4 regions of the Thermaerobacter sp. FW80 genome follow, and region 1 is predicted to be linked to each of the others. Evidence: riboswitches for the same ligand, from Rfam matches in the RefSeq annotation. Region 1 holds a riboswitch; each other region holds the start of a gene.
The links. A riboswitch is a leader RNA that binds a small molecule or an ion and turns the genes downstream of it on or off. The one in region 1 is predicted to bind thiamine pyrophosphate.
Positions count from the first base shown of each region.

Region 1 (3,965 bases):
CGCCGGTGGTGATCCTCGGGGGCCAGGGGCCCCTCGAGCACGCGGGCCGCGGCAGCCTCCAGGAGATGGACCACCTGGGGGTGGTGCGGCCCATCACCAAGTGGGCGGTGCAGGTCCAGGATCCGAAGCGGCTGCCGGAGGTCCTCAACCTGGCGTTCCGGCGCAGCCTCCACGGCGTCCCCGGCCCGGTGTACGTGGAGATCCCGCTGGACGTGATCTTCGCCCAGGTGGACCTGGAGGCCGTGCGCTTCCCCGCTCCGGTCCCCGACCGCCCGCGCCTGCCGGCCGACGCCGGGGAGGTGGAGCGGGCGGCGGCCCTGCTGCGTCGTGCCCGGCGACCGGTGGCCCTGGTGGGCAGCCAGGTCCACTGGTCCCCCGATCCCCGGGCGGTGGCGCGGTTCGCGGAGTCGGGTCAGGTCCCGGTGTTCACCAACGGGATGGCCCGCGGCGTGCTGGGACCGGGGGATGCGGGGTTCTTCCAGCTCTGCCGCAAGGAGGCCCTGGCCGACGCCGATGTGGTCCTGGTGGCGGGGACGCCCCTGGACTTCCGTGTCGACTACGGCAGGGCGATCCACGACGAGGCCCGGTTGATCCAGATCGACCTCGATCCCGGCGAGCTCGGCCGCAATCGGGACGTGGAGGTCGGCCTGGTGGGCGATGCGGGCACGGTGTTGGATCAGCTGCTGGAAGCCGGCCTCGATCCGGACGAACCGGCCGAACGCCGGCGGTGGCTGGAGCGCCTGCGCGAGGCGGAGGAGCGGCGGGCCGCCCGGATGCGGCCCGGGTTGACCAGCGACGCGGTCCCGGTCGACCCCCTGCGGCTGTGCGCCGAGATCGACGCCGCCCTGCCGCCGGGGGCCACGGTGATCGGAGACGGCGGCGACTTCGTCGGCACGGCGGCCAAGGTGGTGCGGCCGCGGCGATACCCCGCCGGCTGGCTGGACCCCGGCCCGCTGGGCACGCTCGGGGTGGGGATGGGCTTCGTCCTGGCGGCCCGGGTCCTGCGGCCCGACGAGCCGGTGGTGGTGCTGCTGGGGGACGGCGCGGCAGGCCTGGACCTGCTGGAGTACGAGGCCGCCGTCCGCCAAGGTCTTCCCTTCGTGGCCGTGGTGGGCAACGACGCGGCGTGGACCCAGATCCGTCGCCTGCAGGTCCAGCTCTTCGGCGCCGACCGGGCCGTCGCCACCGCCCTGAGCCACGCCCGGTACGACCAGGTGGTCGCCGCCCTCGGCGGCCACGGCGAGTGGGTCGAGCGGCCGGACGACGTCCGCCCGGCCCTGGAACGGGCCCTGGTCGCGGGCAAGCCGGCCCTGGTCAACGTGAAGATGGGGACCTCGGACTTCCGGGCTGGGGCCATCGCGGTGTGAGGTGCCGCTGCGGGCCGGCCGCCGGACGCGGACCGGCTGCCAGCGAGCCGGCCCGCGGTCGACGGGGCCGGGCCGGCGCTCGCAACGGGGAGGTCCACCCATGGGCGTGCTCGACCGTTTCCGCCTCGACGGCAAGGTGGCGCTGGTGACGGGGGGGAGCCGCGGCCTGGGCCTGCAGATCGCCCAGGGGCTGGGGGAGGCGGGCGCCGCCGTCGCCATCACCGCCCGCAAGGAAGAGGGGCTGCGCGAGGCGGAGGAGCGGCTCCGCGGCCAGGGCATCCGCTGCCTGGCCGTGCGCTGCGACGTCACGGACTACGAGCAGGTGGTCGCGGCGGTCCGCCGGGTGGTGGACGCCTTCGGCGGCCTGGACATCCTGGTCAACAACGCCGGCGCCACCTGGGGCGCCCCCCTCTTCGACATCCCCCTGGAGGCCTGGGACAAGGTGATCCGCACCAACCTGCACGGCACCTTCTACATGAGCCGGGAGGCCGCGCGGGTGATGATCCAGCAGGGCCGCGGCGGCCGGATCATCAACGTCGCCTCCATCGCGGGGCTGCGGGGCAGCGATCCCCGGGTGATGCAGACCCTGCCCTACAACACGGCGAAGGCCGGCGTCATCAACTTCACCCGCGACCTGGCGGCCAAGCTGGCGGAGCACGGGATCACGGTGAACTGCATCGCCCCGGGGTTCTTCCCGACGAAGATGACCCGGGGCATCCTGGCCCAGTACGGGTCGGTGATCGAGCAGTCCGTGCCCCTCCGGCGCCTGGGTGGCGAGCGGGACCTGCAGGGAGCGGCGCTGCTCTTCGCCTCCGAAGCGGGGTCGTACATCACCGGGCAGGTGCTGGCCGTCGATGGCGGGATGACCGCGGTCTGAGGCCTGCCGGTGGTGCGTCGACGCCGGGCCCTTGCGGTCCCCGGCCGGGGGGGCGTCGCGTGGGGTGCGTCGGGTGCGGTGGGAACCAGCGGCACCAGGGGGTTGAGGGGTGGCGGCGGCCGCGGGCGGGGCTGCTGGGGTGCACATCGCGTGGCGCGAACCCCTCGGCCAGAACGCGGGCTGCGGGGGGCGGCCGCGGGCGGGGCCGGCGGCGCGGGCGTGGCGCGGGGCCACCCGCCGGCAGCGGGACCGCCCGGTGGGCCCTAGCTCAACACGTGTGGGTCGCCCGGCGTTGACGGCTTTGGACCGCGCGGCCTATCATCGAGGTGACAATCCAACGGGATGTCGGTACCGGGGGTGCCCGCTACGGGCTGAGAAGCGCGGCAGCCGCAGGCTGCAGGGGCGCTACCCTTCGGACTCGATCCGGGTAATACCGGCGTGAGGAAGGTACCGCATGGCCGCCTGGACGGCATGACGAGCACCACCTCCTGCCGGAGGTGGTTTTTCGTTCCTCGGCGTCCTCCGGCGACCCACGGCGCCTTGCCGCCCTGCCGCCGGCCGTCCCGCGAGCCCCCGGTCCCGCCCCGCTACGGCGAAGGGGGCGTTGCGCATGGCCGGTTCGTCCCGCCGATTGCAGTTCCGCGAGATCGTCATGTTGGCCTTCGTGGCCGCGGCCTGTTCCGTCCTGTACATCAACGCCTGGGCGCTGTGGGACGTGGCCCGGGCGGTCCATCCGGTGGTGGCGGAGCTCACCTACGGCGTCTGGTTCATCGCCAGCACGGTGGCGGCCTACATCATCCAGAAGCCCGGCGTCGCCTTCTGGGCGGAGCTCCTGGCCGCGGCCGGGGAACTGGCGCTGGGCAGCCCCGACGTGCTGTGGGTGCTGCTCTACGGCGGGTTGCAGGGACTCGGCGCGGAGGTGGCCCTGGCCGCGTTCCGCTATCGCCGGTTCGACCTGCCCGCCCTGGCGCTGGCCGGCGCCCTGGCGGCGGTGGGCAGCCTGCCCCTCGACGCCCTGACGGGCTACTTCACCGGGATGCGCGCCGGAACCCTGGTGGCCGCTGCGGCGGTGCGGCTCCTGAGCGGCGCCGTGGTCGCCGGCCTGCTGGGCAAGGTGCTGGTCGACGGCTTGGTGCGGACCGGGGCCCTCAATGCCTATGCGGTGGTGCGCGGCCGGCAGGATCAGGGCCCCGGCGTGGCCGGATGAGGCGAGGTGCCAGCCGATGCCGTGGGACGATACGGCGCGCTCGACCGCAGGCGGGGTCGGCCCATCCTGCGCCACGGCCGCGGTGGAGCCGTCCTCGTCCGCCGGCCGGCAGCCCGCCGGCCGGGTAGGCGGGGAGGGCGCGGCAGGGGTCGACCCGGCGGGGGTGGCCCCGGCGGCGTCCTGCCGTGGGCTGAGCGTCCGCTACCCCGATCGACGGGAGCCGGCCCTGCGGGACGTGACGCTGGCCATCCCGGCGGGGCAGCGCGTGTTGCTGCTGGGGCCCAGCGGCTCGGGGAAGAGCACCCTGGCCCTGGCGCTGGGCGGCCTCATCCTGTCGGTGATCGAGGCCCGGGTCACGGGCGAGCTGCACCCGGCGCGGCGGGCGGGCGTGCTGTTCCAGGACCCCGAGGCCCAGTTCTGCATGTTCACCGTGGATGAAGAGGTCGCCTTCGGCCTCGAGAACCGCTGCGTGCCGCCCGCCGAGATGCCGGCGCGGGTGGCGCAGGCCCTCGCG
Region 1 is NZ_CP037895.1:2,472,268-2,476,232, reverse strand. It holds gene E1B22_RS10305 (thiamine pyrophosphate-binding protein) at 1-1,367, shown strand, start outside; gene E1B22_RS10300 (SDR family oxidoreductase) at 1,468-2,244, shown strand; TPP riboswitch at 2,588-2,707, shown strand; gene E1B22_RS10295 (ECF transporter S component) at 2,855-3,451, shown strand; gene E1B22_RS10290 (ATP-binding cassette domain-containing protein) at 3,468-3,965, shown strand, end outside.

Region 2 (3,965 bases), 810 kb from region 1:
GCGCTGCGGCGCGACGAGGGCGGGGCGGGTCAGGCCGGCGATGAAGGCTGCAGCGAGGCACGTTAAGGGCGGGTCCGGCAGCCGATGAAGGCCGCACCGAGGCGGGCTACCGGGCGGGTCAGGCAGCCGATGGGGGGCCGCACCAAGCCGGGCTACCGGAGCGGGTCAGGCAGCCGATGAAGGGCCGCACCGAGGCGGGCTACGGGCGGGCCAGCCAACCGATCAGGGCCGGAGCGGCCAGGGTGAGCACCAACCCGTGGACGAAGGCCAGGGCCGTGATGCCGGCATCGCGGACGGCGGCGGCGATGACCGGCAAGGTCGTGTCCATGGTGGTCGCGCCGCCCGGCAGCACCGTCAGCCACGCCCGGCCGCCCGCCCGGCGGGCGAGCAGGGGGACGGCCACCACCGTGAGCAGCTCGCGGAACACGTTGGCCAGGAAGGCGAGGGCACCGGCGGCCGGTCCCCATAGCTGGGCGACCACGACGCCCGCCATGCTGTACCACCCGAAGGCGGCGGCGACGGCCAGGGCGAGGCCGGGCGGCTCGCCCAGCAGCCGACCGGCCAGCCAACCGCCGCCCAGGCTGCCCAGCCCGCCCACCACCGGGAGGACCACCGCCTTGGCCCGGGCCGCCCGCAGGCTGGCGCGGGTCGCGGGCCACTGCCGACCGAACTCCCAGCCGAAGAGGGCCATCAGCAGGAGCAGGGCGTAGCCGGCAGCGGCTCCCGCCATCCGGCGGACCCAGTGCACCAGGGCGATCCCCGGCCCCGCCCCGTCCCTGGTCGGGTCGGCGACTGCGGACGAACCGGCTGCGACGGCCCCGGCATCGAAGCCGCTCGCGACCGGGGTCCCGGCCAGGGTTCCGGCCACCGCGTCCGGCGAGCCCGCCAGGTGGAGGACGAGCCCTCCGGCCGCCCAACCGGCGGCCACCGCCAGCACGGCCGCCCCGCTCATCCGCAGCGCCGCGACCGCGGGGCCCGGTGCCACCGGGCGGGGCGCCCCTGCCCCGGCCGCCGTCCCGTCGGCCCCCGAGTCCGTCCTTGACGCCGTGGGAGCGGTCCCGCGCCCCGGGACCCGTCGCGGCGCGATCCGGCCCCGTGCAAGCCGCCTCCGCACCAGGGCCATCCCGCCCGCCGCGAGGATCCCCGCCACCACCGCGCCGCCGGCCGTCGCGACCGCGAACACCGCGGCCTGGACGCCCAGCCGACCGAGCTGCCCGCCGACCGCCGGATCGAGGCCCAGCCGCAATCCGATGCACGCCAGCATGAGCCCCAACGCCCAGCGGGATGCCGTCGGCCCCCAGGCCTCGACGCGGTGCCGGACGAGGCCGGCCCGCCCCGCCGCCATGCCGGCGGCGAGGGCGATCAGGACGCCCGCCATGGGCCTCCCCCGCTCTTCCGGGTGGGGCGCCGGGGACGGCGGGAGCCGGCGACGGCCGCTCCCCGACCTCGACGGGCGGGGGAGCCGCCCCGGTCGCCCGCGCCAGCCGGGGGCCACGGTCCCGCCGGCACCCCGCCCGCACCCACCTCCGCGCCCCGCCGCTGGAGTCCGGACATCACCCGGGCGAAGAGCGCCACCGCGGCCACCAGCGCCACCGCCATCCCCGCCGTCGCCACCACCAGCCCGGCGACGGAGCCGCCGGTGCGCCGCTGCCACAGCACGGCGATCGCCGCGAACGCCACCAACGCCATGCCCCGGACCAGGGGCTTCAGTCGTTCCCGCACGTCGTTCCCTCGCTTCCCCGGCGTCCCGCCGGTGCTCGCCGTCGCGTCCCCAGGCGCGTCGGACCGCTGGGTGCGTCGGCGGCCCCGCTCCGTCGGACGCGCCCTGGTTCCCGCCCCCGCGCTGCCGGGGCGTCGGGCTGACCGCTGCTTTCCTTGCACGTCCGTTCTCCCCTCACCCCGGTCACCGCGGTTCCCGCCCACCCGCCGTGCGACCGTTGCGCGCCGCTGCCCGGCCGCCGCGGCCGGCGCCGCGCGCCGCCCCCCCAACGCCGCGACCGCGCCGCGCGGGCGGGTCACCCTGGCGCCCTTCATCGTGGACATGCCGCCGGTGGCGGCCCCCGCCGCGACGGCGCTCGACGGGCGGGTCGGGCGACGGCTCGGGCTCCCGTTCGCGGGGTCGGGCACCGGTTGCGACTCCCGCTCGCGGGGTTGGGGTACCGGTCCCCACTCCCGCTCGGGCGGGGCAGGCGCCGATTCCGACCCCCGTCGACCGGGAGCCGTTGACCTGGGGCCGGCGGGATCCGATACTGGAGATGGTAGCACCGTGGGGGTGCTGGCGTCACGCCGGCTGAGACGAGCCCAGCGGCTCGAACCCCTCGAACCTGACGTGGGTAATGCCACCGGAGGGAACGGTGCGGTCCAGCCTCGACGATCGCCGCTCGATCGCTTCCAGGCACCGGGGCCGCGTTCTTCCCGCGGCCCTTCTTTCGTGATGCCCCGCACCCCGTCCTTCCCCGGCAGCCGGGACCCCCACCGACGCCATGAAGGGAGCGACGCGCCATGGTCGCCTCGACCCTCGCCGGTTCCTCCGGACGAACCGGCCCCGCGGCCCCCCCGCCCCGGGCCATGACCATCGCCGGCTCCGACAGCGGCGGCGGCGCGGGGATCCAGGCGGACCTCAAGACCTTCAACGCCCTGCGGGTCTTCGGCACGTCGGCCATCACCGCCCTGACGGCCCAGAACACCGAGGGGGTGCGGGATGTCCACCTGGTGCCCCCGGAGATGGTGGCCGCCCAGATCGACGCAGTCCTGGACGACATCGGGACCGACGCCGCCAAGACGGGCATGCTGGGCACCACGGCCATCGTCGAGGCGGTGGCCGAGCGCATCCGCTACTGGCGGGATCGCCTGGGTCCCTTCCCCCTGGTGGTCGACCCGGTGATGATCGCCAAGAGCGGCGCCCCCCTCCTGGACGAACCGGCGCGGGACGCGGTGCGGCGGCTGCTCCTGCCCCTGGCCACGGTCCTGACGCCCAACCGCCACGAGGCGGAGGAACTCAGCGGCATCCCGGTCCGCAGCCTGGACGACGCGCGGCGCGCGGCCCGGGCGCTCCACGCGCTGGGGGCGCGCTGGGCGGTGGTCAAGGGCGGCCACGTGGCGGAAGACGCCGCCGAGGCCGTCGACGTGGTCTACGACGGCCGGGAGTGGCACCTGCTCCGGGCGCCCCGCATCGTCACCCGGTCGACCCACGGCACCGGCTGCACCTTCTCGGCGGCCATCACCGCGTACCTCGCCCGGGGCTACCCGGTCTTGCGCGCCCTGCAGGAGGCCAAGGCGTACATCACCGAGGCGATCCGACGCGCGCCGGCCATCGGCCGCGGCCACGGCCCGACGTGCTCCTTCTACCCCTGGGAGCCGGCGGCCGGGCCCGCATCGGCCGCCGCGGCCGCATCCCCGGCGGACCCCGACGGAGGCACCGGGGGACGCGGCGAGCAGCCCCCCACGTCGAACCAGGAGGGGGCGCCACCGGGTGGTGCGGGCCGGGTGGCGAGGGATGCGTAGGGCTCCCGCCGCGGCCTCGGCGAAGGGCGACGGACCGGCGGAAGCGCCAGCGGGTCCCGCCAGCCAGCTGCGCACCCTGGCCCGGGCCGCGGTGCTGATCGCCCTCGGCACCGTGCTGGCGGGGATGATCCGCGTCCCCGTCGGCGTGGCCACGGCCACGCCCGTGCAGCATGCCGTCAACGTGCTGGCCGCCGTCTGGTTCGGCCCCGGCGGTGCCGTCGCCGTGGCCTTCGGGATCAGTCTTCTGCGCAACCTGCTGGGCCTTGGCACGCTCCTGGCGTTCCCCGGTAGCCTCTTCGGCGCGGCCCTGGCCGGCTTGGCACACCGGGTCTGGCGTCGTCCCGTCGCCGCGATGGCCGGCGAGGTACTGGGGACCGGCCTGGTGGGCGGCCTCGTCGCCTTTCCCCTGGCCCGGTGGCTCCTGGGCCAGACGACGGGGGCCTGGTTCTTCTACGTGGTGC
Region 2 is NZ_CP037895.1:327,401-331,365, forward strand. It holds gene E1B22_RS01335 (lysine exporter LysO family protein) at 200-1,378, opposite strand; gene E1B22_RS01340 (hypothetical protein) at 1,363-1,722, opposite strand; TPP riboswitch at 2,259-2,368, shown strand; gene thiD (bifunctional hydroxymethylpyrimidine kinase/phosphomethylpyrimidine kinase) at 2,503-3,504, shown strand; gene thiW (energy coupling factor transporter S component ThiW) at 3,497-3,965, shown strand, end outside.
Region 2: it holds a riboswitch for thiamine pyrophosphate, as region 1 does, so the genes downstream of both, thiD (bifunctional hydroxymethylpyrimidine kinase/phosphomethylpyrimidine kinase) here and E1B22_RS10295 (ECF transporter S component) in region 1, are expected to answer to the same signal.

Region 3 (3,965 bases), 710 kb from region 1:
CAGCAGGTCGTGATCCAGGATGCTGGCCATGGTCAGCAGGATGGAGTCCTTGGTGGACATCATGGCCGAAAGGGCCCCACCCAGCAGCACACCGCCCACCCAGGCCGGGGCGTAGGCACCCACCAGCCGGGGGATCACCTGGTCCACGTCCTTCAGGTCGGGCCACAGGGCCCGGCCCCACACTCAGCAGCACGGGCACCAGGGCCACCACCGCCGTCAGCGGCGGCCACCATACCGCCAGCGCCCGGAACGCTTCGGCCGAGCGGGCGGCGAAGTACTTCTCTGAACACCTGCGGGTAGGCCAGTACCGCCAGCACGTTCATCAGCATGAAGCTGAACATCATGCGGGGCGTAAAGAAGCCCTGTGCGCCCTGGGGCTGCAGCATGCCGGGCAGTTCCCGGGCCAGCTTCTGGGTCAGCTCGGCGACGGGCAGGGCGTGGAACACGTAGGGGACCGCCACCAGGAGCGCCACCGCGATGAACAAGCCCTGGAACACGTCGGTCCAGGCCACCGCCTGCAGGCCGCCCCACAGTCCCCGGCGGACAGCAGGGTCATCAGCAGGGCTCCCAGGCCGTAGGGGATGGCGCCCCCGCTGAGGGCGCTAAGCAGGTGCCCCCCGCCCACGGCCTGGATGGCCAGGTAGGGCACGGACCAGAAGAGCTGCACCAGCGCCACCAGCACCCTTACCGCTTCGCTGCCGGTGATGCGGCCCAGCAGCTCGGGCGGGGTCAGCGCGCCGTGCTGCCGAGCCAGGATCCAAGCGCGATAGCCTACCAGGGCCATGGCCACGCGCAGGAAGGCTTCGATGCCGATGGGCGGGTACCAGGCGAACCCGTGCCGGTACGCCCAGCCGCCCGAGCCCAGGAACACAAAGGCGCTCATCAGGGTGGCGAACTGGGTCAGGGGAAAGGCTACCAGCCCCAGGCTGCGGCCGGCCAGGTAGTAGTCGGCCGGACTGCGCTGGGTGTAGCGCGCCGCCGCGTAGCCCAGGGCCAGCATGGCGGCCGTGTAGAGGGCCAGCACCAGCAGGGTCACGGCCGCTCACCTTGCGGGAGGGGGTCGGCGGGGCGCTGCTCGCCCGGTTCGGCCGGATCCGCAGGGGTGCGGCCTTCCGGACCGGAAGCCCCGAAGGGGGCGTAGGCCCAGAGGAGGGAGAGCAGGCTCACCACGCCCAGCAGGACCGTCAGGGCCAGCACCCAGCCGGGGAGCCACCCCCATACCAGGGAGGCGCCTTTAGGCAGGAGCGCGTCGCCGCGGACGCTGAGGAAGTAATAGAGCAGGGCCGTAAGCCCGATGAGGGCCAGCAACCCGTGCTGCAGCGGGTGTCGGCTCATGGCAGGGGCCTCCTTCCCGCGCGGGCGGAGGCGGGGCGGGGAAAACGCATGCCACCCCGGCCGGGGTGGCGGACGCACCTGGCGGTGAACCGTTCCCCACGCCGGTATTACCCGGATCGGGTGCAGGGGTCGGCGCCGGACTAGGCGCCCTCTCAGCCCGGTTCCCCGAGCTCCCCCAGGACCGCCGCGCTGGATTTTTGGAACGGGCGCCGGCGCCCCGGACCCGCGCACAGGGCGGAGCGTCCGACACCCAAGCAAAGAACATTCGCGCTGGCGGGCGCAGTTCCTGCCGGACCCAGCCCCCATCCTGCAGGCGTCCTGCCGGCCGGGACCGCACCTACGCCGGCCTCAGATGCTCCCATTCTTCTCGGAAGCGGGCCAGCTCCGCCTCCGGCTGCACCTTCCGACGCTGCCGCCAGGGGATGGGCATGATCAGGTTGTAGCGGGCGATCAGCCGGTTGACCTCCTCCACCCGGAGCCGGAAATGGCGCTCTATCTCGCAGGCCGCGGCTTCCCAGCGGGCCCTTTCGGCTTGGGCAGGGGCTTGGTGCCACGAGCCCGCAAAAAAGACGGCCTCCCGGCAGCCGGAAGCACCACGGTGTGTCGCCCCCGGGGCGGTGTTCCGGGGAGCACGCGGGGTCGTGTCTCAGGATTGCAGGCTGCCGCGCCCGCTGCAAGGAGGGGCCGAGTGATGGAGGTCCTCGTCGAGCGCGCGGCGGGCTTGTGGCCACGGTACACACGCCCGAGGTGCAGGAGACCCGCACCGACGGGACGATGACCAAGGAACTGCACGAGCTGGGACGATGGCTTGAGGCCCTGGGCGTGACGCACGTCGCCATGGAGAGCACCGGCCCGTACTGGAAGCCCGTGTACAACATTCTGGAGAAATTCGGCTTCGAGCTCCTCGTCTGCAACGCGCAGCCCATCAAGGCGGTCCCGGGCCGCAAGGCGGACGACGTGCACGACGCCGCCTGGCTGTGTGATCTGCTGCGCCACGGGCTGCTCCGGCCCAGCTTCGTCCCCTCGCGGGAGCAGCGGGAGCTGCGGGAGCTGGTGCGCTATCGGCGGGCGTTGATCCGGGAGCGGGCGCGGGAGCTGAACCGGATCCAGAAGGTGCTGGAGGTCACGTCCCGTCAAGTGGTGGAAAAGTCGTGTCCCCTCCGGGTTGGGTTGATCAGACAGCCAGCACCTTCAGTGCTGCCGAACTCTCGTGTAGCTGAGAGTCCTCACGGGGTGGGTTCGCATCGATCTTGGCCATGGACTCCAGGCTGAAGTACCGCCGGGACACCAACCACTCATCCTGCTGCTCCTCCAGAAGAGCCCCCAGTAGCCGCAGGGCCGCGGCGACGTTCGGGAAAATCCCCACTACGTCACAGCGCCGGGCCAACTCCCGGTTCAGCCGCTCCAGGACGTTCGTCGAGTGGATCCGGCGCCAGTGCTCGGCCGGGAACGCCATGTAGGCCAGCACGTCCTCCATTGCATCCCGGAGCAGAGCGGCCGCCTGGGGGAATCGTCGGTCCAGGTTGGCGGCCACGTGTTCGAGCTGCTCCCGGGCAGACGCCAGGTCGGGTTGAGCAAAGATCGTTCGCACCAGGGCCGCCACCATCGGCTGGGCGTGCTTGGGCACCCGGGCCAGCAGGTTCCGCATGAAGTGCACGCGGCACCGTTGCCAGCTGGCGCCCGCCAGCACCTCGCTGATGACGCGCTTGAGTCCCTCGTGGGCATCCGAGATGACCAGGCGAACGCCCTTGAGCCCTCGGGCCACCAGGCTGCGGAGAAACGCGAGCCAGAACTCGTACGTCTCGGCCGCGCCCACGTCAAAGCCCAGCACCTCGCGCTGCCCGGTTCGCGTCACCCCCACGGCGATGACCGCGGCCATGTTCACCACGCGATGGTCCTGCCGTACCTTGATCGGCTTGGCATCCAGCCACAGGTAGGGGTACTCGCTCTCCAGGGGGCGGTTCCGGAAACGCTCCATCTGTTCGTCCAGTTCCGCACAAAGCCGGGAGACTTCACTCTTGCTGATGCCGTCCAGGCCCAACGCCCGGACCAGGTCGTCGACCTTCCGGGTGCTGACACCCTGCACATAAGCCTCCTGCACCACGGCGACCAGGGCCCGCTCTGCCCGCCGGCGGGGCTCCAGCAGGCTGGGGAAGTAGCTGCCCTGGCGGAGTTTGGGGATCCGCAGCTCGATGGTGCCCACGCGGGTATCCCAGGGCCGGGAGCGATAGCCGTTCCGGTACGTCTTCCGCGTTTCCGTGCGCTCGTACCGCTGAGCGCCAACGAGTTCGCTCACCTCGAGCTCCATGAGCTGTTGGGCCAGCCAGCGTAGTCCTTCCCGCAGGGCATCGACTTCCGGCTCCCCCTGGTATTTGCGCAAAAGCTCGAGAAGTGCCATCCTGAAATCAGCGGTCACCGGTGAGCGGACCTCCCTTCGAGCTATTACTCGTCCAACCCGAAGGGGAGCCGCCGGTGACCTTTCTTGTCAAGGGCCACCAGGGCCGAGCCCTATGGCTCGGCTATTTCCACCACTACCTGGGACGCTAACCATGACGACACTCTCGCCCACACGGCCTATTCTGCGCTCCACGCTAGCATCTTCGCTCCGGCAACCCCATTTCTCTGCTTTC
Region 3 is NZ_CP037895.1:227,495-231,459, reverse strand. It holds gene E1B22_RS12820 (hypothetical protein) at 1-147, opposite strand, end outside; gene E1B22_RS12815 (hypothetical protein) at 153-446, opposite strand; gene E1B22_RS12810 (hypothetical protein) at 416-1,036, opposite strand; gene E1B22_RS00955 (hypothetical protein) at 1,033-1,335, opposite strand; TPP riboswitch at 1,412-1,522, opposite strand; gene E1B22_RS13675 (hypothetical protein) at 1,673-1,807, opposite strand; gene E1B22_RS00950 (transposase) at 2,059-2,607, shown strand; gene E1B22_RS00945 (IS256 family transposase) at 2,510-3,751, opposite strand.
Region 3: it holds a riboswitch for thiamine pyrophosphate, as region 1 does, so the genes downstream of both, E1B22_RS00955 (hypothetical protein) here and E1B22_RS10295 (ECF transporter S component) in region 1, are expected to answer to the same signal.

Region 4 (3,965 bases), 820 kb from region 1:
TGCTCGAGCTTCTGGTTGAGCCGATCGACGGCCTCCTTCAGGTTGTCGAACCGCCAGTGCTCCGTGGGCTTGCCGATGGTCATGGCGCGCAGGGTGACGGTCTGGACGCCCTGCTCCCCGCCGGACGAACCGGCACCGCCCGCCTCCTGGTCGCCGGCCGGCGCCTGGCTACCCTGGCCGCCGCAACCGGCCAGGAGCACCAGCGACGCCACGAGCACGGCAGCCAGCGCCCGCCACGGCGCGCGCCCGCCCACGACGCGCAGCGTCCTCCGCGACCTCCGCTCCGTCCACCGACCCACCACGAACGGTCACCTCCTGTTCCTGCCGACCCGTGCCTTCCGGTCCAGTCCGCAAGGACCCGCGCAGGCGCGCCTGGCTACCCCGCGGGGGTGATCCGCCGCGGCTTTGCGCTCGATGGGTTCGCCATCGGTTCGGCGATGAGGCGATGAACGGCTTGGCGGGGAGACCCGGCCAACGAGCCCCGCACGGAACGGGCGCCTCGCACCCGCCCCGGCGCACGGGTCCCTCTCGCCCGGCATGACGAACCGGCCGCATCTGCGCACGCGATCCGCCGCGAGCCGTCGTCCCCCGTCGCGCGGCTTCGGTCACGACGGGGTGGACCGCCACCGGTTGCGCGACAGGCCGTAGCCGGACATGCCACGCCCGGTCGGCTCGCATGTCGACCCTCTGCCGGTTGGCCCCGTCCAGGTGGCCGGTTCGTCGGCCGGTTCGGGATGCGATGTGCGCGCTGCGATCGACCCAGCGGGTCGATCCGTTCGGGACGACCTCGCGGCCGCCCACGCCTGGCGCACCGGTCCCCGGGACGCGCCGGGAACCGGCCGCCGACGAATCTCCGTCAATGACCGCTACAGGAAGGCTCGTGAACGTGACCGGCCTGTCCACGACCGGTCTGTTAGCAGACGAGCGCGACGAGTGCTAACAAGCAATTGGAATATATCCTCAAGCTAAACGGGATGTCAAGTTAAGGCACTCCCTGGCGGATCGCGATCCGGGCCGTGACGGGGGACGAGCCGCGCCACGCATTGGCGTCGGGCTCGATCATCTGCGTTGGGCCCGAACGGAAAGGCGGCGCGGTGGTGTCAATCGGGTGATGACCCGATGCCGCCGGCCGGCCCCGTCACCGTATGATGGTCGTCGTGGTGCCTACGGACAAGCAACCCAACCATCGCAGCGACCGTCGCAGCCCCGGCCACAAACCCCCGAGTTGGGCAGCGGCTGAATTGCGCAGGCAGATCCGGCACCAGCTCCGGCGATTGAAGGCCCTGCGCGATGCCATGGGTGCCGAAGGAGACCGCGAGCTCCTGGCCGCGATTCACGATGAGCTCGAGGTCCTGGCTCGTCTGTTGCGCACCCTGGAGATCTTGGAAGCGTTGGAGGGAAAACGTGGAGGCAAGGAGCCAGGGGACGAACCGGCCGCTGGCGGTCCGCCCCCGCACGCCGACGACGGTTCCGACCAACGGGCGGATTGAGGGCGGGCAGAATGAGGGCGATGGCCGTTCCGATGCCGGCCACCGCGCGAGCACCGGCCACCGGGGGGACGGGACACCCCCGTGGGGTCAGCTGGCGCGGGAGGTCGAGGACCTGCGGCGCGCCCTCATGAGCGCCGTCCAAGCGCCCACCGATCTCCGCCGGGAAGACGTCCTGGCCCTCAGCCAACGGCTCGACGATCTGATCGTCCGCGCCCAGCAGGCCCTGGCCGAACGGCGTCCTGTCCGCCAAGGGTGACGGCCGACGGCCCCAGGCCTCCTTCCGTTCGCGTTCCGCCCATCGCCTTCCGGGGGCCACGCGGCCCGGCAGGGACATGGCGAGGATCGCCGTATTCTACCCACTGTGAGATGAGAGGCCGCGGGGGGAGTCCGGGTCAACCGGGCTGAGAGGGCGACTGATCGGCGTCGCCGACCCCGATCACCGGATCCGGGTCATGCCGGCGTCGGGAGCGCGGTCCAAGGACCGGGCCGTTGGATGCGGCCGGGCATGCCTCCTGCCGCCGAGCTGCTCGGCGGCCTCTTTCGTTCTCCGCGGTGCTTCCACGCCACGGACGGGGGAGGGAGACGCCATGCCGGCGAGCAGGGGCACGGCCGAGCCGTTTCACCAGTGGCTCGACGCCCAGACGCGTACCCTTTGGGAGGCCATCTTCCAGCTCCCGTTTCTCCAGGAGCTGGCCGCCGGAACGCTGGCCAGGGATCGTTTCGCCTACTTCCTCGCCCAAGACGTCCTCTACCTCGAGCAATTTGCCAAGGTGCTGGCCCGCGGGGCCACCCTGGCAGACACCCCGAAGACGCGCGAGATGTTCCTCCGCCACGCGGCCAACGTCGCCCGGGTGGAAGAACGGCTGCACGCGGAACTGGCGTCGCGTCTCGGGTTGGACTGGGACGCTGTGCGTCAGAAGGAGCCCGCGCCGGTCACCGTCGCTTACACCGATCACCTGCTCCGAGTCGCCCACACGGGCGGACTCAGCGAGCTGGTCGCGGCGGTGCTGCCCTGCTACTGGGTCTATGCCCGGGTCGGGGAGCGCCTGGCGAATCGGCTGCCGGAGGACGAGATCTACCGGCGCTGGATCCTGACCTACGCCGATCGCGATTTCCACCGCAGCGTCGACGAACAACTGAGGCTGATCGATCGGCTTGCGACGGCCGCCGGCAGCAATGAACGGGAGCGCATGGAGCGGTGGTTCGCCCGCAGTCTCCGTTACGAGTGGATGTTCTGGGACCAGGCCTACCGCGATCTTGCCTGGCCGGTCTGAAGGGGTTCGATAGGTTGGTGAGGCCGCACCGTGACCGCGTTCTGGGCCGCCTTGCGCTTTCTGACGGTCCTGCCTGCGCCCGGCCGGCGCCCCTTGCAGGCACCCGCGCTGGGTCGAGCGGTGGGGTACTTCCCCCTGGTCGGCGTGATCCTCGGAGGACTCCTCGCAGCCGCCAACGCCGCCGTGACAGAGGTCATCCCCCCCGATGTCCGGGCCGTCCTCGTGGTCGGACTGGGACTCGCGTTGACCGGCGGCCTCCACTTCGACGGGTGGTTGGACACGTGCGACGGCTTGTTCGGAGGACACACCCCGGAGGAACGCCTCCGCATCATGCGGGATGAGCACGTGGGCGCCTTCGGCGTCGCTGGAGGCGGCCTCCTCCTCCTCGCGAAATCGTAGATCGTTGTGGCATGTTGCTAGGTTTCAGGTACAATTCCCATAGCGCTCCAACCTACCGTCACGGATACAGGCGTTGTCAATGATGCCAAGCAAAGGAGGGCCAACCCCGGTGGGGAGAGTTCCTATCGTTGATACTTTGCAACGTGTTCCCGGCGGTATGATGCTGATCCCTCTGTTAGCCGGTTCGGTAGTGCGAACTTTCTGGCCTGGTTTCCTTGAGCTTGGATCCTTCACCACGGCGCTGTTTAAAGACGGAGCGCTGCCCCTCATCGCCCTGCTTATCCTCGCCACCGGCGCTCAAATCAATGTCCGACAGAGCGGGGCTGTACTAGCCAAGACGGGCGTCTTGTTGCTGGCCAAGACGGTATTGCCAGCTCTGCTCGTCATTCTTTATGGTTATCTGTTCGGACGAGACGGTATCCTCGGCATTTCGCTTCTGGCGGCAATGATTGCGTTCATCAACTCCAACGGTGGGCTGTGGCTGGCATTGGCGACCCAGTACGGGGATGACGAGGACCGTGGAGCGTACATCGCAAGTGCCCTCAACGACGGTCCCTTCTTCACCCTGCTATTCCTGGGCTTGAGTGGGCTTGGGGCCATTCCGTTCGAGTACATTGTGGCTGCCATCCTTCCGTTTCTTATCGGGTTCATCCTGGGTAACTTGGATGCAAAGTTTGCGGAGATGATGAAGCCGACTGCCGCTATTACAGTACCGTTTTTCGCCTTTGCCCTGGGCGCCGGCATCGACCTCCGGTCGCTGGCGGTTGGCGGCGTCACAGGGTTGGTGCTGGGCCTTCTAGTC
Region 4 is NZ_CP037895.1:340,299-344,263, forward strand. It holds gene E1B22_RS01390 (ABC transporter substrate-binding protein) at 1-254, opposite strand, end outside; gene E1B22_RS12830 (hypothetical protein) at 1,242-1,490, shown strand; gene E1B22_RS13680 (aspartyl-phosphate phosphatase Spo0E family protein) at 1,405-1,746, shown strand; TPP riboswitch at 1,860-1,975, shown strand; gene tenA (thiaminase II) at 2,078-2,764, shown strand; gene E1B22_RS01405 (adenosylcobinamide-GDP ribazoletransferase) at 2,795-3,163, shown strand; gene E1B22_RS01410 (2-keto-3-deoxygluconate permease) at 3,273-3,965, shown strand, end outside.
Region 4: it holds a riboswitch for thiamine pyrophosphate, as region 1 does, so the genes downstream of both, tenA (thiaminase II) here and E1B22_RS10295 (ECF transporter S component) in region 1, are expected to answer to the same signal.